2 regions of the Isoptericola sp. NPDC056618 genome follow, and region 1 is predicted to be linked to the other one. Evidence: predicted binding sites of a transcription regulator. Region 1 holds the regulator's gene; the other holds the start of a gene.
The links. Region 1 encodes HspR, which represses chaperone genes until heat shock. Its sites were predicted from a motif close to AAGTTGAGTCNNNNNGACTCAACTT; they were not measured.
Positions count from the first base shown of each region.

Region 2: the regulator HspR is predicted to act here: its motif matches at 1,221-1,245, upstream of clpB (ATP-dependent chaperone ClpB).

Region 1 is NZ_JBHTVZ010000004.1:86,141-89,542, reverse strand. Features, by position in the region: gene ACFQ8T_RS07850 (hypothetical protein) at 1-500, shown strand, start outside; gene ACFQ8T_RS07845 (DUF1540 domain-containing protein) at 529-837, opposite strand; gene ACFQ8T_RS07840 (heat shock protein transcriptional repressor HspR) at 1,004-1,432, opposite strand; gene ACFQ8T_RS07835 (DnaJ C-terminal domain-containing protein) at 1,503-2,510, opposite strand; gene grpE (nucleotide exchange factor GrpE) at 2,615-3,250, opposite strand; gene dnaK (molecular chaperone DnaK) at 3,247-3,402, opposite strand, start outside.
Region 2 is NZ_JBHTVZ010000006.1:57,320-60,721, reverse strand. Features, by position in the region: gene ACFQ8T_RS10070 (alpha/beta hydrolase) at 1-92, opposite strand, end outside; gene ACFQ8T_RS10065 (LppM family (lipo)protein) at 85-1,158, opposite strand; gene clpB (ATP-dependent chaperone ClpB) at 1,305-3,402, shown strand, end outside.

The DNA of each region.
Region 1 (3,402 bases):
CCGACGCGATCCGCGCGGTCGCCGTCGGGTGGGTGCGAGGCCGCGACGCGGAGCCAGCGCTCGGCGCTCTGCGCGACCCCAGCTCGGGGCTGCCCACCCGCGAGTACCTGGCCGAGCGGCTGCGGGAGACCTACGGCGCCGCCGTCGGCGCGGACCAGGGCGTGCCGGACACGCACTGCCTCGTCGTCGTGGACGTCGCCGTCGACGGCCTTGCCCCGTGGGACCGCGCCGCGCGCTCCGCGACCGTCGGGCGCGCCCTCGAGCAGGTCTTCGGGGAGGGCCATCCGATGGCCGCCCTCACGGACGGCGTGTTCACGGTGCTCGCGCGGCGCGACACGGGGGTGCCCGACCTGGCCAAGGCCACCCGCGGGGTGGTGGAGCGCAACGCCGCGCTCATGGGCCTCGGAGACGTGCTGAGGCGCCCCACCCGGGTATGGGTGGAGCGCCTCCCGACGTCGCACGCCGCCGCCGTCGAGCTCCTGACGCAGCTGGCCCGGTAGCCGCCCCGGGGACGTCCCGGGGGTCGGGTCAGTGCTGCGCGTACGTGAGGCAGTCGGCGTGGCTCTCGTCGTCGGGGCCGGGGCCGACGCGGATGGCCGACGCCGCGCACTCGAGGTCGGTGTTGTGGACGCAGTCGCCGCGCTGGCAGGCGCCCACGTGGGCGACGACCTTCTCGAGGCCGCCCTTGGAGCTCAGCGGGATGAACGTGGCGCACGCCGCGTCGCCGCTGTGCCCCGCGATCGTCACCGCCCCGGCGTGGCAGCCGTGGTCGTGGTTGTAGCCGCAGCCCTCGACCGTGCACTCGGTGACCTCGGGCATCTCCATCAGCGTGCTCATGGTGCGCTCCTCGCCGCTCGACGCCGGCTCTCGCCGCCTTCGACCACGATATTCCTCTCGCACGGAATTGCACAGTGAATGCGCGATCGAATTCACGACTGGTCAAATAAGGAATGCCTTACCCATTGCCTCGCGAATTAGCGAAGAATTGCGTTGCGGAAAGTCGTCAGCCGCGGCGGTGCGGGCGCCACAGCACCAGCGCGCCCTCCTCGGCCTCGAGGTCGGCCCGCTCCGCGCGGCGCACGCGCTGGCCGCGGCGCACGACGACGACGTCGCCCGTCGTGCCTGCCGTGAACACCCTGCCGCCGGGCGGCTGCATGGCGAGCGCCGCGAGTCGGCCCTCGAGCTGGGCGACGTGCTCCTGGAGGTCGAGGATGCGCCGGATCCCGGCGAGGTTGATGCCCTCCACCTGCGCGAGGCGCTGCACCTCGAGCAGTCGTGCGACGTCCCGCTGCGAGTAGCGGCGGCCACGGCCGGCGGTGCGGCGCGGCGTGACCAGCCCGAGGCGGTCGTACTGCCGGAGCGTCTGCGGGTGCATGCCCGCGAGCCGGGCCGCCTGCGACACGGTCAGCACCGGCGCGTCCTCGGTGACCATCGCTACCTCCTCGCTCGGTGCCGCTCCTCGGTGCCGCCCCGGGCCGGTCGCCCCGCGCGCCGCCGCGGCGTCATTCCGCCGCGCGCTGCGCGAGCCCCGCCCGCACGTCCTCGTGGTCGCTCTCGGCGGCGAACGCCTCGAGCGCCTCCTTCGCCTTCTTGCTGAGCTTCTGCGGCACGGCCACCTGGACCGTGACGAGCAGGTCACCCTGAGTCTTGGCGTTCTTGACGCCGCGGCCCTTGACCCGCAGCACCCGCCCGGTAGGCGTGCCCGCCGGCACCTTGAGCTTCACGGTGTGCCCGTCGAGCGTCGGCACCTCGACCGTCGTGCCCAGCGCGGCCTCCGCGAACGTCACGGGGACCGTCATGCGCAGGTTCGCGCCGTCGAGCGTGAACACGGGGTGCGGCGCGACGTGCACGGTGACCACCAGGTCGCCGGCGTCGCCGCCGCCCGAACCGGGGCGCCCCTTGCCGCGGATGCGCAGCTTGCGGCCGTCGTTCACCCCGGCGGGGATCTTGGTCTTGACCTTGCGGCCGTCCACCGTGAACTCGACGGTGGCGCCCTCCACCGCCGTGCGGAACGGCAGCGTGGTCTCGGCCGCGACGTCCGGGCCCTTCTGCGGCGTGGTGAAGCCGGCGCGCTGCCGGCCGCCGCGGAAGCCCCCCTGGCCGCCGAGCATGGAGCTGAGGATGTCCTCGAAGCCTCCGCCACCCGCGCCCCCCTGGGGGTACTGCTGATAGCGCACGTTCGGGCCGGCGCCGCCGCCGAACATCGAGCCGAAGACGTCCTCGAAACCGTTGCCCCCGCCCCCGCCCGGGCCCGCCGCGAAGCGGGCGCCGCCGCCGGCCATGGCGCGCACGGCGTCGTACTGCTGACGCTGCTCGGAGTCGGACAGCACGGCGTACGCCTCGCCGATCTCCTTGAACTTCGCCTCCGCCGACGCGTCGCCCGGGTTCTGGTCCGGGTGGTACTGGCGCGCGAGCTTGCGGTACGCCTTCTTGATGGCCGCGTCGTCCGCGTCCTTGGGGACGCCGAGAGCGGAGTAGAAGTCCTTCTCGATCCAGTCCTGACCTGTCACGACGCCCTCCTTCCTGTCATTGTCCGCGAGATCGACCCGCCCGTCGTGAGATCGACCCTGGGCAGGTCGGTCTCACGACGGGCAGGTCGATCTCGCGGATGGTGTCACTCGGGGCCGACGACGCCGACGCGCGCGGCGCGGACGACCCGGTCGCCGATGCGGTAGCCGGGCTCGACCACCATCGCGACGGTGGTCGCCGTCGCCTCGGGGTCCACGTTGTGCATGAGCGCCTCGTGGACGTTCGGGTCGAACTCCTCCCCGACCGCGCCGAACCGCTCGATCCCGAACCTCGCCAGCGACGCGTCGAGCTTCTCCGCGATGGCCGCCATGGGCCCGCTCAGCTCGGCGTGCTGCTTGGCGCGCTCGATGTCGTCGAGCACCGGCAGCAGCGCGGCGAGCACGTCCTGCGTGCCCTGCGTCCGCGCCGCCTCCTGGTCGCGCAGCGACCGGTTGCGGTAGTTCGTGAACGACGCCCGCTCGCGCTGCAGCGCGTCGAGGTGCTCCGCCGCCTCCGCCTTGGCCTTGAGGACCTCGGCGCTCTCGGCGGCCTCGCCCTCGGGCTCGAAGTCGAGCGCCGCGAGCGGGTCGACGCCCTCGGGCTCGCCCTGGTCGCCGGCGGCGCCGGACTCCTCCCGGGCCTCCCCGGACGTGGGGTCGACCTTCCGCTTGTCCGTGAACTGGAACGGGGTCTCCCCCGAGCCCTCGGGCTCGGGGGTCCCCTGCGTGTTCTCGTCCGTCACTTCTTGTCGTCCTCGTCGTCGACGATCTCGGCGTCGACCACGTCCTCGTCGGAGGCGGACGTCGCGCCCGCGGCAGCGGCCGCGTCGTCCTCCGCCGCCGGGGTGTCGCCCGCGGCCTGCTCCTGCTCGGCCGTGGCGTAGAGCGCCTGGCC
Region 2 (3,402 bases), on a different contig from region 1:
AGCGGCAGCGTGCGCGCCCGGAACTCCGGGCCGAGGACGTCCTCGCGCCACGCCCCGGGCCCGGGGCGCGGCGCGGTCTGCGCGTCAGGCACCCTGCGCGGGACCGGACGGGCGGTCCTCGTCGCCGGGGCGGTCGTCGGGCGTGCCCGTGACGTCGGGCTCGACGTCGGGACCCGGCGTCCCGGCGGGCTCCTGCCGGACGGTGTCCTCCTCGCCCGGGCGGCCGGGCTCGAGCGGCTCCGCGACGGGGCCGGTCGTGGGGCCGGCGGGCGGGGCGGCCTCGGGCGCGGGCTCCGGCTCGAGCGGCTCGGCGACCGGGCCGGTGCCGGGCTCCGCGGGCGGGGTCGCGGGCGCGCCGAAGACCTGCTCCTCCGGCGTCGGGCCGGCGGCGGGCACGGCCCCGGGGGCGGCCTGCGCGGCGAGGGCGGCGTCGCCCGTCGCGGTGCCCGTGACCGTGCCCGTCGACGTGGCGGGGCGGCGGTTGTTCCGCACGACGAACCACACGACGAGGCCGATGACGACCAGTCCGACGACGAGCCCGACGATCCACCACGGGAAGCTGCTGCCCGCGCTGGCGGCGCCGACGGCGTGGATCTCGGTGTTCTCGCCGACCTTCGGCGTCCAGGTGACGGTGTTGCCGTCGATGGTGCCGGTGGCGTCGCTGACCGGGCCGGGGAAGGTGATGGCGAGGCTGACGTCGAAGGCGTCCTGGACGTTCTGCGGCAGCGACTTCAGCTGGTCGGCGCCCTCGGAGAGGTTCATGGTGCCGTCGACGACGTAGTCGTCGCCGTCGCGGGTGATGGTGAGGTCCTCGCCGCCCTCCCCCGAGATCTGGCTGATCGGGGCCTCGGTGAACGTGTACCGGGTGCCGGTGTACTCGTCGTCGGAGTACGGCTCCTGGGACGTGCCCTCGGGGAGGTTCTGGGACAGCTCCCCGCCCGCCTGCTTCCACAGCTCGCCCGGCTCCATCCCCATGGTCTCGGCCAGGCTGTTGGAGACGGCCATGACGATCGAGCCGGAGACGGTGTCGTCCTCCGACAGCGTCATGTCCATGTCGACCTTCATGCACCCGGCGAGGGCGAGGAGGCCGACGGCGGCCAGGGCTGCCGCGATCGCGGTGCGGAGGCGGCGCACGGGGCCGCGGGCTGGAGTGGTCACCGGCCCAGCATCCCGCAGCGGCCGTCCGGGAGCCACCCGGCACCCCGGGCGGCTTGCGATCAAAGTTGAGCGGAATAGACTCAACTTTGGCGGCGTTCCCCCGACAGACGTTTTCCCGTGTCATCGCACGTCATCCCGGAGGTCCCATGGACATCAAGCTCACGACCATGTCGCAGCAGGCGCTCGGCGACGCCGTCCAGTCGGCGTCGGCCGCGGGCAACCCCCAGCTCGAGCCCGTGCACCTGCTGCAGGCGCTGCTCCAGCAGACGGGCGGCGTCGCCGTCGGCCTGCTCGACGCCGTCGGCGCGAACGCCCAGCAGATCGGCCAGCGTGCCCGCGCGGCCCTCGTCGCCCTGCCGCAGGCGAGCGGGTCCGCCGTCGCGCAGCCCGCGCCGTCGCGCGCGATGAGCGCGGTGCTGGAGAACGCGGCCAAGGAGGCCGAGGCGCTCGGCGACGAGTACGTGTCGACGGAGCACCTGCTCATCGCGCTCGCCGCCGGGCAGTCCGCCGCCGCCCAGGCGCTGGCCGAGGCGGGCGCGACCGCCGACGCCCTGCGCGCCGCGCTGCCCGCCGTCCGCGGCTCCTCCCGCGTCACCAGCCCCTACCCCGAGGGCACGTACAAGGCGCTGGAGCAGTACGGCAGCGACCTCACGCAGCGCGCCCGCGACGGCAAGCTCGACCCTGTCATCGGCCGCGACTCCGAGATCCGCCGCGTCGTGCAGGTGCTCAGCCGCCGCACCAAGAACAACCCCGTGCTCATCGGCGAGCCCGGCGTCGGCAAGACCGCCGTCGTCGAGGGCCTGGCCCAGCGCATCGTCGCGGGCGACGTCCCGACGTCCCTGCAGGGCAAGCGCCTCGTCGCGCTCGACCTGGCGGGCATGGTCGCGGGCGCCAAGTACCGCGGCGAGTTCGAGGAGCGGCTCAAGGCCGTGCTCGAGGAGATCACCGCGTCGGACGGCGAGGTCGTCACCTTCATCGACGAGCTGCACACGGTCGTCGGCGCGGGCGCCGGCGGCGAGGGCGCCATGGACGCGGGCAACATGCTCAAGCCGATGCTCGCCCGCGGCGAGCTGCGCCTGGTCGGCGCCACGACCCTCGACGAGTACCGCGAGCACATCGAGAAGGACCCGGCCCTCGAGCGCCGGTTCCAGCAGGTGTTCGTCGGCGAGCCGTCCGTGGAGGACACGGTCGCGATCCTGCGCGGGCTCAAGGAGCGGTACGAGGCGCACCACAAGGTGACGATCGCCGACTCCGCGCTCGTGGCCGCCGCCGCGCTGTCCGACCGGTACATCACCGGCCGGCAGCTGCCCGACAAGGCGATCGACCTCGTCGACGAGGCGGCGTCGCGCCTGCGCATGGAGATGGACTCCTCGCCGGTCGAGATCGACGAGCTGCAGCGCGCCGTCACGCGCCTCGAGATGGAGGAGGTCGTGCTCAAGGAGTCCGACGACGCCGCCTCCACCGAGCGACTCGAGCGGCTGCGGGCCGACCTCGCCGACACGCGCGAGAGGCTCGCCGCGCTCACGGCGCGGTGGGAGTCGGAGAAGGCCGGCCACAACCGGGTCGGCGACCTGCGCGCCCGCATCGACGAGCTGCGCACCGAGTCCGACCGGCTGCAGCGCGAGGGCGACCTCGAGTCCGCCGCGCGCCTCCTGTACGGCGAGATCCCGCAGGTCGAGCGCGAGCTCGCCGACGCCGAGCGGGCCGAGGCGTCGCAGGAGGCCGACGAGGCAGCCGTGCACGAGGCCCCGATGATCGCCGACAAGGTGGGCTCCGACGAGATCGCCGAGGTGGTCGCCGCCTGGACCGGCATCCCCGCCGGGCGCCTGCTGCAGGGCGAGTCAGAAAAGCTCCTGCACATGGAGGACGTCATCGGCGAGCGGCTCATCGGCCAGACGGCCGCGGTGCGCGCGGTGTCGGACGCCGTGCGGCGCTCGCGCGCCGGCGTGGCCGACCCCGACCGGCCGACCGGGTCGTTCCTGTTCCTCGGCCCGACCGGCGTCGGCAAGACCGAGCTGGCCAAGTCGCTCGCGGACTTCCTGTTCGACGACGAGCGCGCCATGGTGCGCATCGACATGTCCGAGTACTCGGAGAAGCACTCGGTGTCGCGGCTGGTCGGCGCGCCCCCCGGGTACGTCGGCTACGAGGAGGGCGGGCAGCTCACCGAGGCCGTGCGGCGGCGCCCGTACTCCGTCGTCCTGCTGGACGAGGTGGAGAAGGCGCACCCCGAGGTCTTCGACATCC